3 regions of the Micromonospora echinospora genome follow, and region 1 is predicted to be linked to each of the others. Evidence: riboswitches for the same ligand, from Rfam matches in the RefSeq annotation. Region 1 holds a riboswitch; each other region holds the start of a gene.
The links. A riboswitch is a leader RNA that binds a small molecule or an ion and turns the genes downstream of it on or off. The one in region 1 is predicted to bind cyclic di-AMP.

Region 1 (4,953 bases):
GCAACCCGCTGCACCCCAACCAGGATGCCGGGCACCGGGCTGCCGTCGCCGACGGGCAGCACCCCTTCGCGGTCGTGCTCGGCTGCTCCGACTCCCGGCTGGCCGCCGAGATCATCTTCGACCGGGGCCTCGGTGACCTCTTCGTCGTCCGGACCGCCGGGCACATCGTCGGCACCGAGGTGCTCGGCAGCATCGAGTACGCGGTGAGCGTCCTGGAGACGCCGCTGGTGGTCGTCCTCGGCCACGACTCCTGCGGAGCGGTGCAGGCCGCCCGGGAGGCCGACGGCGCCGGGACGACGCCCCCCGGTTACCTGGGGGCGGTCGTGGGGGCGGTGGTGCCCAGCCTCCGCCAGGCCGCCCGGCAGGGCGTCGACGACATCGACGGGATCGTCGACATGCACATCGACCACACCGTCGAGGTGCTGCTGGAGCGCTCGGTGACGCTCAACCGGGCGGTGCGGGAGGGGCGGTGCGCGGTGGTCGGCATGTCGTACCGGCTGGCCGCCGGCGAGGTGCGGGTGGTCCGCTCCATTCCCGCCACCGAGGATGTCGCTCTCGCCGCCGGTCCGGCCGCCTCCTCGGCCTGCCCCTGACCCGCCCGGCTCCGGCCGGTCACGCGAATGGGCCCCGCCTCCGGTCGAACGGAGGCGGGGCCCGAATCGGCGCGGTGGGTCAGAGCATGGAGACGTGTACGTGGTCTGTGTGGTCCGAGGGACCGCTGTACGAACTCCAGCCGCTCGCCGGGAACCAGATCTGCTTGTTCCAGATCACGTAGTAGATGCCGAGCACGTCGGCGTTACGGACCAGGAACGCGGTCAGGTTGTTGCCGTACATCCGTTCGGCCGTGGTGTCCCACCGGCTGAAGCCACGCTTCTGGAGCGACCAGTCGCAGGCCCGCCCCTTCGGATGCTCGTACGGCCCGCCGGGACGGTAACAACCGACGAACATGTCGAAGCCGGCCCGCTTGACCTCCTTGTACATGTGCAGGGTGCGCGGGGTGATGCAGCCGCCGGTGGTCGGGTCGTCCTCGGTGCAGCCCAGCGGACGCCAGTTGCCGTTGCTGTCCCGGCCGGGACCCGGCCGGGCGATCGGGGAGGTGGCGTCCACCAGGCCACCGGTCAACCCGATGCCGCCGACCAGGGCGAGGGACTTCTCCGCCTCGCGCTTGCGCTTCTTCAGGATGTCGGCCTGCTTCTGCTCCTCCATGACCTCGGCGTCGAGCGCCTTCTTGGCCAGTTCCGCCTGGTTCTTGGCGGCGGTGACCGCGGCGACCTTCTTGCTGTTGACCATGTTCATCTCGTCCAGCGCGCCGGCCCGCTTGACGAACGAGTCGGGGGTGTTGGCGTCCAGCAGCATGGAGGCGGGGCCGACCCGGCCGGTCATGTAGGACCGCACGGCGATCGTCGCCACCTGCGGGGTGAGCGCCTTCAGCTCGTTCCGGGTCCGGTCGACCTCCATCAGGAGCTTGAGCTGGCGGTCCTTCGAGGCTTTCAGCTTCGCCTGTGCCTGGGTGTAGCTGCGGTTCGTCTCCTCGATCACCTCGTTGAGGAGCTTCGGCTGCTCTCCTTCGTGCCCGGACGGGCTCGATGGTTCCGCCATGGCCGGCGCGGGCACGGCGGCCACGGCGAAGGCGGCGAGCACGGCCACGACAGGTTTCAGCCAGCGGCGCAGGGGTGCCGTCACAGTGTTCCCTTCCGTCGACCGCCGACCGGGTTAGCTGACGGGTTCGGGGCGGAAGTGGCCCCTACCGCTGACGCGGATGCACCCCATGAACCTGGTTCCCCGGTTCGCCGGTGGGCGATTAGGCGGTGGCCCCGCTGGCGCCGGTGCGCGCCTTCGGCGGTAACCGGCAGCGAGGTTACCTGACAGTGGGCGTGGGGTTCTACGCCCGGATCCCGACCAAAAGCGTTATTTCCCTATTGCTTTCCGTCACTCCTGTCACATTTGTCAAGATCATACGATTGGCGGTCACTCTGTGGAGTTCTACCATGCCGGATCCGTGTTCCCTGGGCGGCCCGGCCCGGCGGCGGAATCGGTGGCCCCGGTGGCGGCACGGGGACCGCTGAGGGCGGCGAGGGCGTCGTCCCGTCCACCGGCGGGCCGGGGCGGGCGGCGGCTCGGCGTGCCGCCCCGGCCGGCGGTGGTCACCAGGGCGGCCAGGCCGGTGGTGATCGGCACGGCGGCGATCAACCCGAGCGTCGCGACGATGCTGCGGACGATCTCCTGGGCGAGGAACTCGCTGGTCACGATCTCGCTGATCCCGCGCGTGTCGGCGGTCAGCAACAGCAGCAGGGGCAGCGACGCGCCCGCGTACGCGAGCACGATCGTGTTGACCGTCGAGGCGATGTGCGCCCGGCCGACCCGGGTGGCCGCGCGGTAGAGCTGGAGCCGGGTGAGGTCGGGGTTGGCGCGGGCCAGCTCGGTCACCGTGGCGGCCTGGGTGACCGTGACGTCGTCCAGGACGCCCAGGGAGCCGATGATGATGCCGGCCAGGAGCAGCCCGTGCAGGTCGACGTCGGCCTGGAACATCGACAGCGTGGTGGCGTCCTCGGAGCCGTACCCGGTGAGGTGGGTGAACGCGGTCGCCAGGCTGCCGAGGAGACCGGTGAGCACCAGGCTGGCCAGGGTGCCGAGGACCGCGACGGAGGTCTGCGCGGTGACCCCGTGGGTGAGGTACAGCACCACGAACATGATCAACGCGGCGCCGGTGACCGCCACCGGCAGCGGCGACTCTCCGGCGCCGATACCGGGCAGCACGAAGGTGAGCAGGATGGCGAAGCTGGCCGCCAGCCCGCCGAGCGCGGCCAGGCCGCGCCAGCGGCCGAACGCGACGATGGCGACGGCGAACGCCAGGGCCAGCCAGATCAGCGGCTTCCCCCGCTGGTGGGCGGCGATGGAATAGCTGCTGACCGTCGGGTCGGCCGGGTCGGTCAGCACCACCAGGACGATCTCGTCGCCGACCTCCACCCGGGGTGATCCCGGCCCGGCGGGCAGCGCCGTCTCGACCTGCTGCCCGGCGTCGGGCCCGGTGTCGACGGTCACCGTGGCGGTGCCGCACGGCCCCTCCGTCGTCCCCTCCGGGGCCTCCGGCGTGGGCGGGCAGGGCTCGGTCACCACCCGCGTCACCGTGCCGTGGTAGCGGGCCGCGTCCTCGCCGCCGCCGACCGACGGGGCGTCCCGGGGCCAGAGCACCAACGCCGCGACCAGGGTCACCAGGAAGAGCGGGACCACGGTCGCGATCAGGACACGCCGCACGCGCGGCGGCGCGGCGGCGGTGGGACGGCTGTGGTCGTGGCCCATGCTTCTCCCAACGATCCTGGCGTGGCGGGTGCCCTGGCCGGACCATTCTGCCGGCTCCGAAGTCGCAGCTCGCAGCCTGTTCGGCGGTCCGGCCCGAGTTCCGCGCGGCTCGGTGGGGAGTTCGTCGGCACGCTGTGGAGCTGCCCCGTCCATGCGCCCACCGGTCACCGGCACCTCCCGTCGTGCCTGATCGGCAGCACACACCGCCGTCCGTCGCCCAGTCGCGCGTCACACCAGATCCGGGTACGCCGCGACTGGTCGTCCTCCGCGCTGAGCGTGGCCTCCCCGAAGTCCAGTTCCGGCACGTGCCCGAGGGAGTCGCGCAGCACCACCACGAGGGCGACGGCGTACGCCCGGCTGGGCAGCGTCAGCGGCAGGTGCAGGACCCAACGGCTCACCGTCACCACCGCCCGTGCCGAGGGCCGGAGTCCGCCGGCCGGCGCTGGGCGTACTCGGACTGCCAGCAGCGCAGCGCCTGACGAATCCGGTCGCCGTCGGCCTCCACGGCCCGGATGTGCCGGTGCAGCCGCTCCACCTCCCCGGCGACCCGGTCGAGATGGGAGCGGACCTGGTCCGGTGCGAGTCCGCGCCAGCACCGGTCGAATTCCACGCTCCGGATCTGGTGCGGCCCGAGCCGCTTGCCGGTCAGGTAGATCACGGCCGTCGACCTCTCCCTGCCGGGTCCGCCGCGTCGGCGGGAAACTGCGCCGCGAGCGCGGCGACGGTCTCCCGCAGAGCGGCGGCGGTCAGTTCGAGCTGCCCGGCGGCCCGTGCCCACTCCCCGGTCGCCGCCTCGACGGTCGGGCCGTCCTCCCCGGCGGCCCGGAGCTGTTCCCCGGCCACCCTGATCCGGTGCGGGAACCGGTCGATCCGGTCCGCCGCCGCACGGAGCCGGACGACGACCGCCTCCACCGTGACGGCCACGTCGTGGCCGGGTGCGCCTCGTCCGCAAGCCGTTCGCAGGCGCGCTACGCCCAGGCCGAGCAGCCGCTCCGCCTCGTCGGCCAGGTCCAGCGCGTGATCGGCACCCCGCTGCGCCGCGCGCAGAGCGGGATTCGCGGCACCGACCCGCACCCGTTCCAGCAGGACGACGGCCGCGCCGACCGCGACGTACGCCTCCCGCAACTCGTCGGCGACCCCGGACACCGCCCAGGCGGCACTGGCCACCGGCACGTTGCTGACCTGCGGGTAGGTGGGCGGTGCCGGCGCGACGGCCGGCTCGACCGGCACCGACAGGTACCGGTCCGGGCAGGGCCAGGCGCAGCCGCAGCCGCAGCGCCGCCAAGCCGTACGCCAGTCGCGGCGGTGACGCGGAGCGAGCGGGACGGAATGGTGTCGGGGCACGGGACCTCCCTCTTTCGGCATTTCGGCGATGTCGTGGTGACCGTGGGTGTACAGCGTGCCCGCCTCGCCCTAGGATTCCGAACACTCCGCTTCGTCATGACGACCCTGGGTGACCGTCTCGGGCTGGGTGGGGGTACGGCGACGTGGACCGAGGAGAGTGGAGGAACGTGTGGGAATCTCGCCGTCCGAGTTCCTGTTGCGCGAGCTGCGTCGGCGGCGGGTGGCCGCCGGACTGACCCAGGACGCGTTGGGTGAACGGGTGCACTACTCGAACACGCACGTCAGCGCGATCGAGACCGGCGTCAAGCC
Region 2 (4,953 bases), 450 kb from region 1:
GCCCCGCAACAGCGAGCGCTCCTTCTGCTGTGGTGCCGGTGGCGCCCGGATGTGGATGGAGGAGCGGATCGGCAAGCGGATCAACGTGGACCGCGTCGAGGAGGCCATGGCCACCGGCGCGAAGACCATCGCGGTCGGCTGCCCGTTCTGCTCGACGATGCTCAACGACGGGGTCAACGGCAAGGGCGCCGGCGAGCAGGTCGAGGTCGTCGACGTCGCCAGCGTGCTGCTCCGCTCGGTGAAGCCGGCGCAGGACCGCGACGGCCAGCAGGTCGAGCCGGTCACGGGCTGAGCCGAGCCGCTCGGACTCGCGCCCGTCGGGCCGGCCTGGGCCCGCGCCGGGAGACCCACCCCTACCGACGCTGTGGAGCTGCCCCGTCTGCGCTACCCGTGACCGCGGCTAGCACAGACGGGGCAGCTCCACAGCTACGTCGTGGTGACCCCAGGGCCTGCGGCGAGGCCGTGGTGTTCCTGCACGGCGTGGTCGGCGAGATGGTGCCGAAGAACATCACCCTGGCCCTCGACGATGTCCTGACCGCCATCGTTGGCGGCGCCTGCACGGTGGGTGTCCGCATGATGTCCGGAGCGTCATACGAGGCCCCCTCGCCTTGATATCGGCCCGTTGCTTCCCTAATGTGGGGCACCGGCCGCTGTGGATCGTCTGCCCCGCCATCCTCTCCCTCGCGGGGCGCCCGGTGGTCTGGTCGCCAAAGGAGTTCGGTGCCGGTGGCAACCCTGCCCCCTCAGCGTCACGCACCGGATCGGCTCCCCACTCGTCCGGGTGGGTTGCGCCGGTTCGTTCGCACCCTCGTCACCCTGTCCGCCGCCGCCGTGGTCGGTGCCGGCCTGCTCGCTGCCCCCGCGTACGCCGCGCCCACCCCCGAGGAAATCGAGGCGCAGATCGACAAGCAGTGGGAGCAGTTGGAGCCCACGATCGAGAAGTACAACGAGGTCCGCAGCCAGCTCAAGGTCAACCAGAAGAAGTCGGCCGACCTCGAGAAGAAGATCGAGCCGCTCGCGTTGCAGAGCGACATGGCGATGAACCGGATCGGGGCCCTGGCCTCCCGGCACTACATGACCGGCCCGTCCCAGGAGATCGGCGCGCTGCTGGTCAGCGCCAAGCCGGGCACCCTGGCCGAGCAGATGGGCATGCTCGACCGACTCGCCGCCCACCAGCGCAAGGAACTCCAGGGCGTGGTGGAGATCCGGACCAAGTACGAGGTCGAGAAGCAGAAGCTGGACACCATCATCACCAGCCAGACCCAGCAGGAGAAGGACCTGGCGGCGAAGAAGACCAAGATCGATGCGGAGATCAAGCGGCTGCGGGCGTCCATGCCGAAGACCGCAGTCAGCGCCCCCGGCTGCCCGCTCATCAAGGGCGTGATCAGCAGCGCCGCCAACACCGCCATCAGGACGGCCTGCGCCCAGGTCGGTGACCCGTACGTCTGGGGCGCCACCGGGCCGAACTCCTTCGACTGCTCCGGGCTGACCCAGTACGCCTACAAGGCCGCAGGCATCCACCTGACCCACTTCACCGGTGCGCAGTGGCGCGAGACGAAGGTGATCAGCCGCGCCGAGGCACGCCCCGGTGACCTGGTCTTCTTCTTCAGCGACCTGCACCACGTCGGGCTCTACCTGGGCAACGGCATCATGGTGCACGCCCCGCGAGCCGGCAAGCCGGTGCAGGTGGCCAGCATCAACCACATGCCGGTCGCAGGCTTCCGCCGCCCCTACTGACCGAGTCTCCCGAAGGGGTCCCCGGCCGACGGCCGGGGACCCCTTCGCATCGGGCGAACGACCGACGCCCACAGTGGTTACTGTCGGAAATTAGCAGATAGCACTCCCGCGAACCGTGTTGCGGATCGACGACGGTCGTCTCTAACCTCGGCACTTGCCGAGCCGGTGACAGGTCCGCCAGTCCGAGGCGGCAACGGCTCGACACCGCCGAGTCGCACGACGGCGGCCGTCTGCTGGAGAAGGAGCCGGCCGACCGGCACGTCGCCACAACGAGAAACGTCGCCACAGCACGAGCGAGCCGGGGAACCACCAGCACCATCGGGGTGAATCCGTACCCAAGGTAGGGCGCTCCCTTCCCGCCCGAACCCGTCAGCTAACCCGGTAGGCGGTCAACGGAAGAAGGAGTCAGGAGCCCGGTGGCACACCATGCCCCGCGGCGATCGTCCGTCCGGACGGCCCCGGCTGCCCGGACGACGGCTGCGCCGCGTCCATGCTGGTCCCGCTTCACCACCGTCGTCACCGTCCTCGTCGGAGCCACCGTCCTCGTGACGGGCGGCGCCGGCGTGGCCCACGCCGAACCCTCGGTCGCCGAGATCGAACGCCAGATCGACCGGGAGTGGAACGCCCTCGAACCGGTCATCGAACAGCACAACGCCACCCGCCAGGCGCTCACCGTCAAACGACGGGAGGCGGGTGCGCTCGCCGCCCGGATCGGGCCGCTGAGCCGTCAGGTCGACCAGGCCATGAGCAAGGTCGGCGGGCTCGCGGTACGGGCGTACAAGGGGGAGAACGCCTCCGCCCTCAACGCCATGCTGGCGAACCCGACACCGGCCACCGTCGTCCACCAACTCGAACTGCTCGACCAGTTCGCCCGTCGGCAGCAGGCCGACATCCGCCACGTGGTCGAACTGCGGGACCAGCTCAGCGCCCGCAAGGCTCCGCTGGACCGGCTGGTCACGCAGCTCAGCCAGGCCGAACGCCAGTTGGACGCGAAGCGACGGCAGATCGACGCCGACATCGCCCGCCTCCAGAAGATGCGCCTGGAGGCGTACGGCAGCGGCGCTGGCACCAGCCTGCGTCCCGCCCCCTGCCCGGCCGCCTACCCGGGTGGCGCCGCCGGAAAGGCTGTCACGTTCGCGTGTGCGCAGATCGGCAAGCCCTACGTCTGGGGTGCCGAGGGGCCGAACGCGTACGACTGCTCCGGGCTCACGCTCGCCGCCTGGGCCCGGGCCGGGGTCGCCCTGCCACACAACGCGGCCCAGCAGCGACGGGTGACCGCCCGGGTGGGCCGGAGCGAACTACGTCCCGGTGACCTCGTCTTCTACTACTCCGACCTGCACCACGTCGGCATGTACGTCGGCAACGGCTGGCTGGTGCACGCCTCGCGGGCCGGCGCGCCGGTGAAGATGAAGCGGGTCGACGACGGCCCGGTGCACAGTTACGGCCGCCCCGGCTGAGGTGGTAGCAGGGGTCCCCTGTTACCGCTTTCTGCGTAGCAGGGGACCCCTGCAGGCACCCGGCGAAGCGACGCGCGCCCCACCGGCAGAACGACGGGTGGCGGGAAGGCGGGTGGAGTCAGCGAGTGGGCCAGGTGCGCCAGTTCCGCCAGGCCCGACTCGGGGTGGGACCGCGCTGCCCCTGGTAGCGGGAGCCGTAGACGGCGGAGCCGTACGGGTGCTCGGCCGGGGAGGAGAGTCGGAAGATGCAGAGCTGTCCGATCTTCATACCGGGCCAGAGCGTGATCGGCAGGTTGGCCACGTTGGAGAGTTCGAGCGTCACGTGGCCGGAGAAACCCGGGTCGATGAAACCGGCGGTCGAGTGGGTGAGCAGGCCGAGCCGGCCCAGACTCGACTTGCCCTCCAGCCGGCCGGCGAGCTGGTCGCCCAGCGAGATGACTTCGAGGGTGGAGGCGAGCACGAACTCGCCGGGGTGCAGCACGAAGGGTTCGCCTTCGGGCACCTCCACCAGGGATGTGAGATCGTCCTGCTGCATCGCCGGGTCGATGTGCGTGTAGAGGTGGTTGTTGAAGACCCGGAAGAGCCGGTCCAGGCGTACGTCGATGCTGGAGGGCTGCACCAGACTCGCGTCGAACGGTTCCAGCGCCAGCGTGCCAGCCTTGATCTCGCTGACGAGGTCCCGGTCGGAGAGCAGCATCGCACCACCATATCTAGTGCCGCAGTCGCCCCGATCCGGTGGGTGACCAGCGCGTCGGGCTGCTCTCTCGTACGTGTGTTCGATAGAATGTCGGTATGGCTTCCTGGTCCGAGTTCGCCACCGACGAGCCCCGCCTCGCCGACGCGATCCGCCTTCTCCTGCAGCAGTACGGCCCCGGTTTCGGCTACCTGGCCACGGTCCGGGCCGACGGTGGCCCCCGGGTCCACCCGGTCTCCCCGGTCATCACCGACGAGGGGCTCTTCTGCTTCGTCATCGACTCCCCGAAGCGCCGCGATCTGGAGCGCGACGGGCGGTACGCGCTGCACTCGTTCCCTCCGGAGGAGAGCGACGACGAGGCGTACGTGGCCGGGCACGCCCGGCCGGTCACCGACCAGGCCCGGGTGGCCCGGCTGGCGGAGTGCTTCCGGGCCGAGCCGCGGGCGGACTGGCGGTTGTTCGAGTTCACCGTCGACGTGGCGATGCTCGCCCGACGCGATCACGTCGGGCCGGAGGCTCCCGGTGCGGGGCAGGGCGGTCCGGCGGTCCAGGTCTGGCTGGACCCTCGGGCACGTGACTCGCCGGTCGGTCAGCCGTCCGCACCAGGACCACGGGTCGGGCGGCGGCGGGCCGCGCACCGGGCCGCGGCCTGAGCCCGGAAACGCCGGTGCCGGCTCCGTGGGACGGAGCCGGCACCGGACGGTACGTCAGGAGCGTCAGGCAGCGCGGTAGGCGTTCCATGCGGTCAGCATGCGGCTGGCCTGGCCCGCGGTGAACTGGTACATGCACGAGTCGTAGGTGTAGTCCATGAAGTTGGTGATCGGGTCCACACCGGCGGTGGTGCAGGTGTCCCGGCCGGTCGGGCACTCGAACGCCGGCGACGCCTCCGCCGGGGTGTCCGAGACGCTGTCGCCGGAGCCGGAGCAGCCGCCCTGGAAGGTGTGGTACAGGTTCAGCCAGTGGCCGACCTCGTGGGTGCCGGTGTCGCCCTGGTTGTAGTTGGTGGCGGTGCCGCCCGGCAGCGACTCGCTCAGCACGACGACGCCGTCCATGCTGCTGAGCCGG
Region 3 (4,953 bases), 1.5 Mb from region 1:
CCACCCGGTGGACGTGCACCTGGTGGACAAGCTCTTCCAGCTCGCCGCCGCGCGGGCACCCCGTCCGGTGGACGAACACCGGTACACCGAGGAGCTGACCGGCCGGACGCTGGTGGTCTTCGGGGGCAGCTACGGCATCGGCCACGAGCTGGCCGAACTGGCCCGCCGCTACGGCGCGCAGGTCTTCCCGGTCAGCCGCTCCACCACCGGCACCCACGTCGAGCGGGACGCCGACGTGCAGGCGGCGTTGCGCACCGCGTTCGAGGCCACCGGCCGGATCGACCACGTGGTGGTGACCGCCGGGATCCTGGAGAAGGGCGCCCTGGCCGAGATGGACGAGGCGACCATGGACCGCCTCCTCCAGGTCAACTTCGTCGGGCCGGTGACCGTCGCCCGGCACGCGCTGCCGTACCTGCGCCAGACCAGGGGGCAGCTGCTGCTCTACACCTCCAGCTCGTACACCCGGGGCCGGGCCCGGTACGCGCTCTACTCGGCGACCAAGGCCGCGCTGGTCAACCTCACCCAGGCCCTCGCCGACGAGTGGGCCGAGTTCGGCGTCCGGGTCAACTGCGTCAACCCGGAACGCACCGCCACCCCGATGCGCACCCGGGCGTTCGGCGCGGAGCCGGAACACACCCTGCTCGCCGCCGCGACGGTGGCCCGGGCCTCGCTGGACGTGCTGCTGTCCGACCTCACCGGCCAGGTGATCGACGTCCGCCGCTCGGCCGACGATCCGGTGGTGCCGGCCCAGACCGGGCCGGCACCCTCCGCCGGACCCGCACCCTCCGCCGGGCCGGCACCCTCCGCCGGATCCGCACCCTCCGCCGGGCCGGCACCGTCGGCCGCGCCGTCGGCCCGCTGAACCCGCGCTCCCCCATTCCACGCGACAGGCAGGAGAGTCAGCGAGATGCGTGGCACCCTGGTCCGGAAACTGCTCGCCCGGTGCCTCACCGTGGGCCTGGCGGTCCTGGCCTTCCTCCTGGTCGCGCTCACCGGGGCGACCCTGCCCGGGCTGGTGCTCGCGGTCGCCGCGCTGGCCGCCGGGGTGTGGGAACGCCGGGTCCGTCCCGGTGCGGACGTGGTGGCCGAGTCCGTCCTGGTCGCCGCCGGCGTCCTGGTCGGGTACGCCCGCCGCCTCGACGCCGGCTTCGACCCCGCCTTGGTGGCGACCGCGCTGGTGCTGCTCGCGCTGGTGCTGCTCGACGGCCCGCTGCGGGACGCCGGAGGGCTGGAGATCCGCACCGCCAACCTGCCGGTACGGCCCGGACTGACCACCACCCACGTCGGCACGGCGATCCCCGTGCTGCTCGGCGCGGTCGCGCTCGGCGCGCTGCTCGCCCTGCCCAGCTGGTACGCCCTGGTGGTCAGCCTGCTCGTCGGCGGACTGGCCGGAGTGGTCGGGATGCGCCTGGCCCGCCGGCGGTTCCGCCCGTCGGCCGCGGCCAGCCCGGTGGCCCGCGCGCTGGCCCGGCACCAGCCGGAGTTCCTGCTCTACTTCTCCGCCCCGCCCGGCTCGGAGTACCAGGTCACCATGTGGCTGCCGTACCTGGAGCGGATCGGCCGGCCGTTCCTGGTGCTGCTGCGCGAACCGGAGTTCCTGGCCCCGATCGCGGCGGCCACCCGCGCGCCGGTGGTGTACTGCCCGACGCTGAAGGCGATCGACGAGGCGCTCGTCCCCAGCCTGAAGGTGGCGTTCTACGTCAACCACGGGGCGAAGAACGCCCACTGCATCCGGTTCACCCAGCTCACCCACATCCAGATCCACCACGGCGACAGCGACAAGGCCCCGAGCGCCAACCCGGTCTCGGCGATCTTCGACCGGAACTTCGTGGCCGGGCAGGCGGCGATCGACCGGTACGCCCGCGCCGGGGTGCACATTCCCCGGGAGAAGTTCGTCGTCGTCGGCCGCCCCCAGGTGGAGGCGATCGGGGTACGCCGACCGCCGGTGCCGATGCCGGCCCAGCCGACCGTGCTCTACACGCCCACCTGGACCGGGCACCACGCGGACGCGAACTACTGCTCGCTGCCGGTGGCCGAGGCGGTGGTCGGGCGGCTGCTGGCCCGGGGCGCGACGGTGATCCTGCGGGCCCACCCGTACACCGCGCAGAACCCGGAGTCGGCACGGCAGCTCGCCCGGGTGGAGGAGTTGCTCGCGGCGGACCGCTCCCGCACCGGCCGGCAGCACGTCTGGGGCACCGACGCCAGCCGGGCGATGAGCCTCGTCGACTGCGTCAACCGCTCCGACGCGCTGATCTCGGACGTCTCCGGGGTGATCTCCGACTACCTCTACTCCGGCAAGCCGTACGCGGTCACCGACATGGGCGCGGACGGCGACGCGTTCACCGAGCGCTTCCCGCTGGCCCGCTCCGGCTACGTGCTGCGCCGGGACCTGGCCGACGTCGACGGCGTGCTGGAGCAGCTGCTCGGCACCGACCCGCTGGCCGAGGCGCGCTGGGCGATGCGCACCCACTACCTGGGTGACTTCCCGATCGAGTCGTACGCCGAGGGCTTCCTGGCGGCGGCCCGGGCGCACCTCGCGCCGGCTGCCGTTCCGGCCACCCACCCCGACCAGGCGGACCAGCCGGTCGGCGCGTAGCTGTCTGTGGTGGTTGGTAGCAGGGGTCCCCTGTTACTCCTTTCTGAGTAACAGGGGACCCCTGCTACCACCCGGCCGGCGGTTACGACCGTGGCGTGGGCTCAGGCGGAGTAGCCCCGGGTGGCGGCCCAGTGCGCCAGGCTGATCGTGGTCATCCAGTACGAGCCGGCGGCGGCGTTCGCCGGGTCCGCGATCTTGACGGTCCGGCCGTTGTCCCGGTAACCGACCACGGTCAGGTAGTGCCCGCCGGGGTAGGAGTGCCAGCCACCGGCGACGTCGGTGGCGGAGCCGGCGATGTTGACGACGACGGCGTACCCGTTGCCGACCGCCCGCACCACGTCGGCCTGGAGCCGGTCCATCTGGGCCGGCGTGGCCGCGCTACCGGGGATCGTCCTGGTCCGGTAGACGTCCCGGCCGACCAGGTCGTTCAGGACGCGGGTGGTGTCCTCGGCGGAGTTGGTGCCGGCCTGGGTGGTGTTGAGCCGCTGGGCGAGGTCGTCCTGGCTGCGGACGACGTCCCGGGCGGTCAGCGCGATCCGGGTGGCGGCCGGGCCGCAGTAGTAGAAGGTGGTCTGCTCCTGGTACTGGATGTCGAGCACCTTCGACGCGGGCGGCTTCGGCGGGGTGGGGCTGGCCGTCAGGTCCGGGTTCGACGAACCGGTGGCGGTGGGCGACGCGGACGGGGTGGCCGGCGGGGTGGTGGCGACGGCCGACGGGCTGGCCGGGGACGCGGTGGCACGGCCGTGCTGCCGCGAGGCGGCGGTCGACCGGTCCGGCTCGGCCGCCGTGGCGACGGTGTCCTCGCGGTGCGCCGGCGGGTCGGGGTCGACGAGCAGGACGCCGGCGGTGGACGCCGCCACCAGCACCGCCGCCGAGGCGGCGACCTGGTACGACCGGCGGGCTGGGAACAGGTTGAACGGTCGCGGGACCGGGTACTTCACGGGTTCCTCCACGGAAGACAGGGGTGGAGAGCGGCGCACCCGGTCGACGCACGGCGGACCGTGCGTGGGGTCGACGTCGGTGTGGGGTGCCCGCTCGGACGGCGTCCGGGGGTGGACGCCGGAGTCAGTGCCGGCGGCGCGGGCGGACGGCCGGCGGCACCGGGGCACCGTGGAGGAGCCGGGTAACGGGGGCGTACGGCACGAGGTACTCCTTCCGATACCGCCTACCGGGTTAGCTGACGGATTCGGGCGGGAAGATCGCCCTACCACGGGTCGGCCCCGCGGATTCACCCCGGACGTACGTGGGTCCCCGGCTCGTTGCGCACGATTAGGCGGGCCGGCGCGGTGTCGCCCTTTGCGACCTACGACCGCACCAGACGGGCCGACACTACTGACGCCGCAATCCACTGCCAACCCCCGTGAGCTGGGCAAACCGCACAGCACACCCGGAAGTCGGGTACGTTCACGCGCTGACGTCGCTCAATGGGACGACCGGTTCCCCGAGTACCGTCGGGCGATTTCCGGACGGCATCGGCACAACCACCTCGGCGCACTCGACGCGGAACGGGACGCCCGGGGTCGAAGGTGCGGGAAACCGGGGCGTGGCCCGGGTCACGTCACGATCCGGTCACGCTCGCGCCGAGCGCGGCACGCCGGCCGGCGCGATCCGGCCGACCGCGCATCCCACATCTGCCCCGGCGGGGTCATCCCACCCGCGCCGGCCGCCACCGGGCGGCGAGGCGAACCGCACCGGGCAGCCGCCGGGGCGCGACGACCGTCCGGGTGCTCGCCCGGAGCCGTTCCGCCGCGAGGGACGCCTCCGCCGCCAGGGACCGCGCCGCCGTCGCGGCGACCTCCGCCTGCCGCCAGGCCACCCGTTCCCGCTCGGCCGCCGTCCGGTACTCCACCCGCCGCAGGTCGCGGACCACCCGGTGCAGGACCGCTTCCTGCACGACGGGGTGCAGCCGCGGATCCCAGCCGTTACGGCGGGCGAACACGTCGCTGAGCTGCCGCACCGACAGGTCGCCCCGCCAGTAGGCGGCCATCGCGGCCCGGTGCAGGAAGCGTTCCCGGGCGACGTACTCGGCCGGGGTGCGGGGTGTCCGGGGGGCGGGCAGGGCGGCGGCCCCGGCGAAGCGACGGGCGGCGGTCTCCGCCTCGTCGTACGCCCGCCAGGCCTGGTCGACCCGTTCCTGCGCGGTGAGCCACCGCTCCCGGCGGCGGCGGGCGGTCCGGGCGGCACCGGCCGCCGCGACGGCCACCTCCTCGGCGTACCGGCGCAGGTCCGCCGGGTCGGGGGCGGCGGGGTCGGCGGCAGCGGCAGCCGGCGGGGAGAGCGTCGGCTCCCGCTCGGGGCGGGCCACCAGGACGGTGAGCACGGTCAGGGCGAGCACGAGCAGGGCGGACCAGATGGCG

Region 2: linked by a shared signal. The riboswitch ahead of GA0070618_RS09465 (C40 family peptidase) and the one ahead of GA0070618_RS07230 (coiled-coil domain-containing protein) in region 1 are both predicted to bind cyclic di-AMP.
Region 3: linked by a shared signal. The riboswitch ahead of GA0070618_RS00630 (C39 family peptidase) and the one ahead of GA0070618_RS07230 (coiled-coil domain-containing protein) in region 1 are both predicted to bind cyclic di-AMP.

Annotation. Positions count from the first base shown of each region.
Region 1 covers NZ_LT607413.1:1,618,838-1,623,790, reverse strand. The annotation lists gene GA0070618_RS07235 (carbonic anhydrase) at 1-593, shown strand, start outside; gene GA0070618_RS07230 (coiled-coil domain-containing protein) at 673-1,683, opposite strand; cyclic di-AMP (ydaO/yuaA leader) riboswitch at 1,688-1,818, opposite strand; gene GA0070618_RS07225 (YibE/F family protein) at 1,984-3,300, opposite strand; gene GA0070618_RS07220 (hypothetical protein) at 3,465-3,698, opposite strand; gene GA0070618_RS07215 (DivIVA domain-containing protein) at 3,701-3,958, opposite strand; gene GA0070618_RS07210 (hypothetical protein) at 3,955-4,644, opposite strand; gene GA0070618_RS07205 (helix-turn-helix domain-containing protein) at 4,814-4,953, shown strand, end outside.
Region 2 covers NZ_LT607413.1:2,067,835-2,072,787, reverse strand. The annotation lists gene GA0070618_RS09475 ((Fe-S)-binding protein) at 1-292, shown strand, start outside; gene GA0070618_RS33390 (hypothetical protein) at 463-612, shown strand; gene GA0070618_RS09470 (C40 family peptidase) at 721-1,737, shown strand; cyclic di-AMP (ydaO/yuaA leader) riboswitch at 2,008-2,140, shown strand; gene GA0070618_RS09465 (C40 family peptidase) at 2,283-3,194, shown strand; gene dcd (dCTP deaminase) at 3,313-3,891, opposite strand; gene GA0070618_RS09455 (pyridoxamine 5'-phosphate oxidase family protein) at 3,987-4,541, shown strand; gene GA0070618_RS09450 (zinc metalloprotease) at 4,605-4,953, opposite strand, start outside.
Region 3 covers NZ_LT607413.1:144,442-149,394, forward strand. The annotation lists gene GA0070618_RS00620 (bifunctional cytidylyltransferase/SDR family oxidoreductase) at 1-862, shown strand, start outside; gene GA0070618_RS00625 (CDP-glycerol glycerophosphotransferase family protein) at 908-2,596, shown strand; gene GA0070618_RS00630 (C39 family peptidase) at 2,698-3,549, opposite strand; cyclic di-AMP (ydaO/yuaA leader) riboswitch at 3,744-3,882, opposite strand; gene GA0070618_RS00635 (hypothetical protein) at 4,242-4,953, opposite strand, start outside.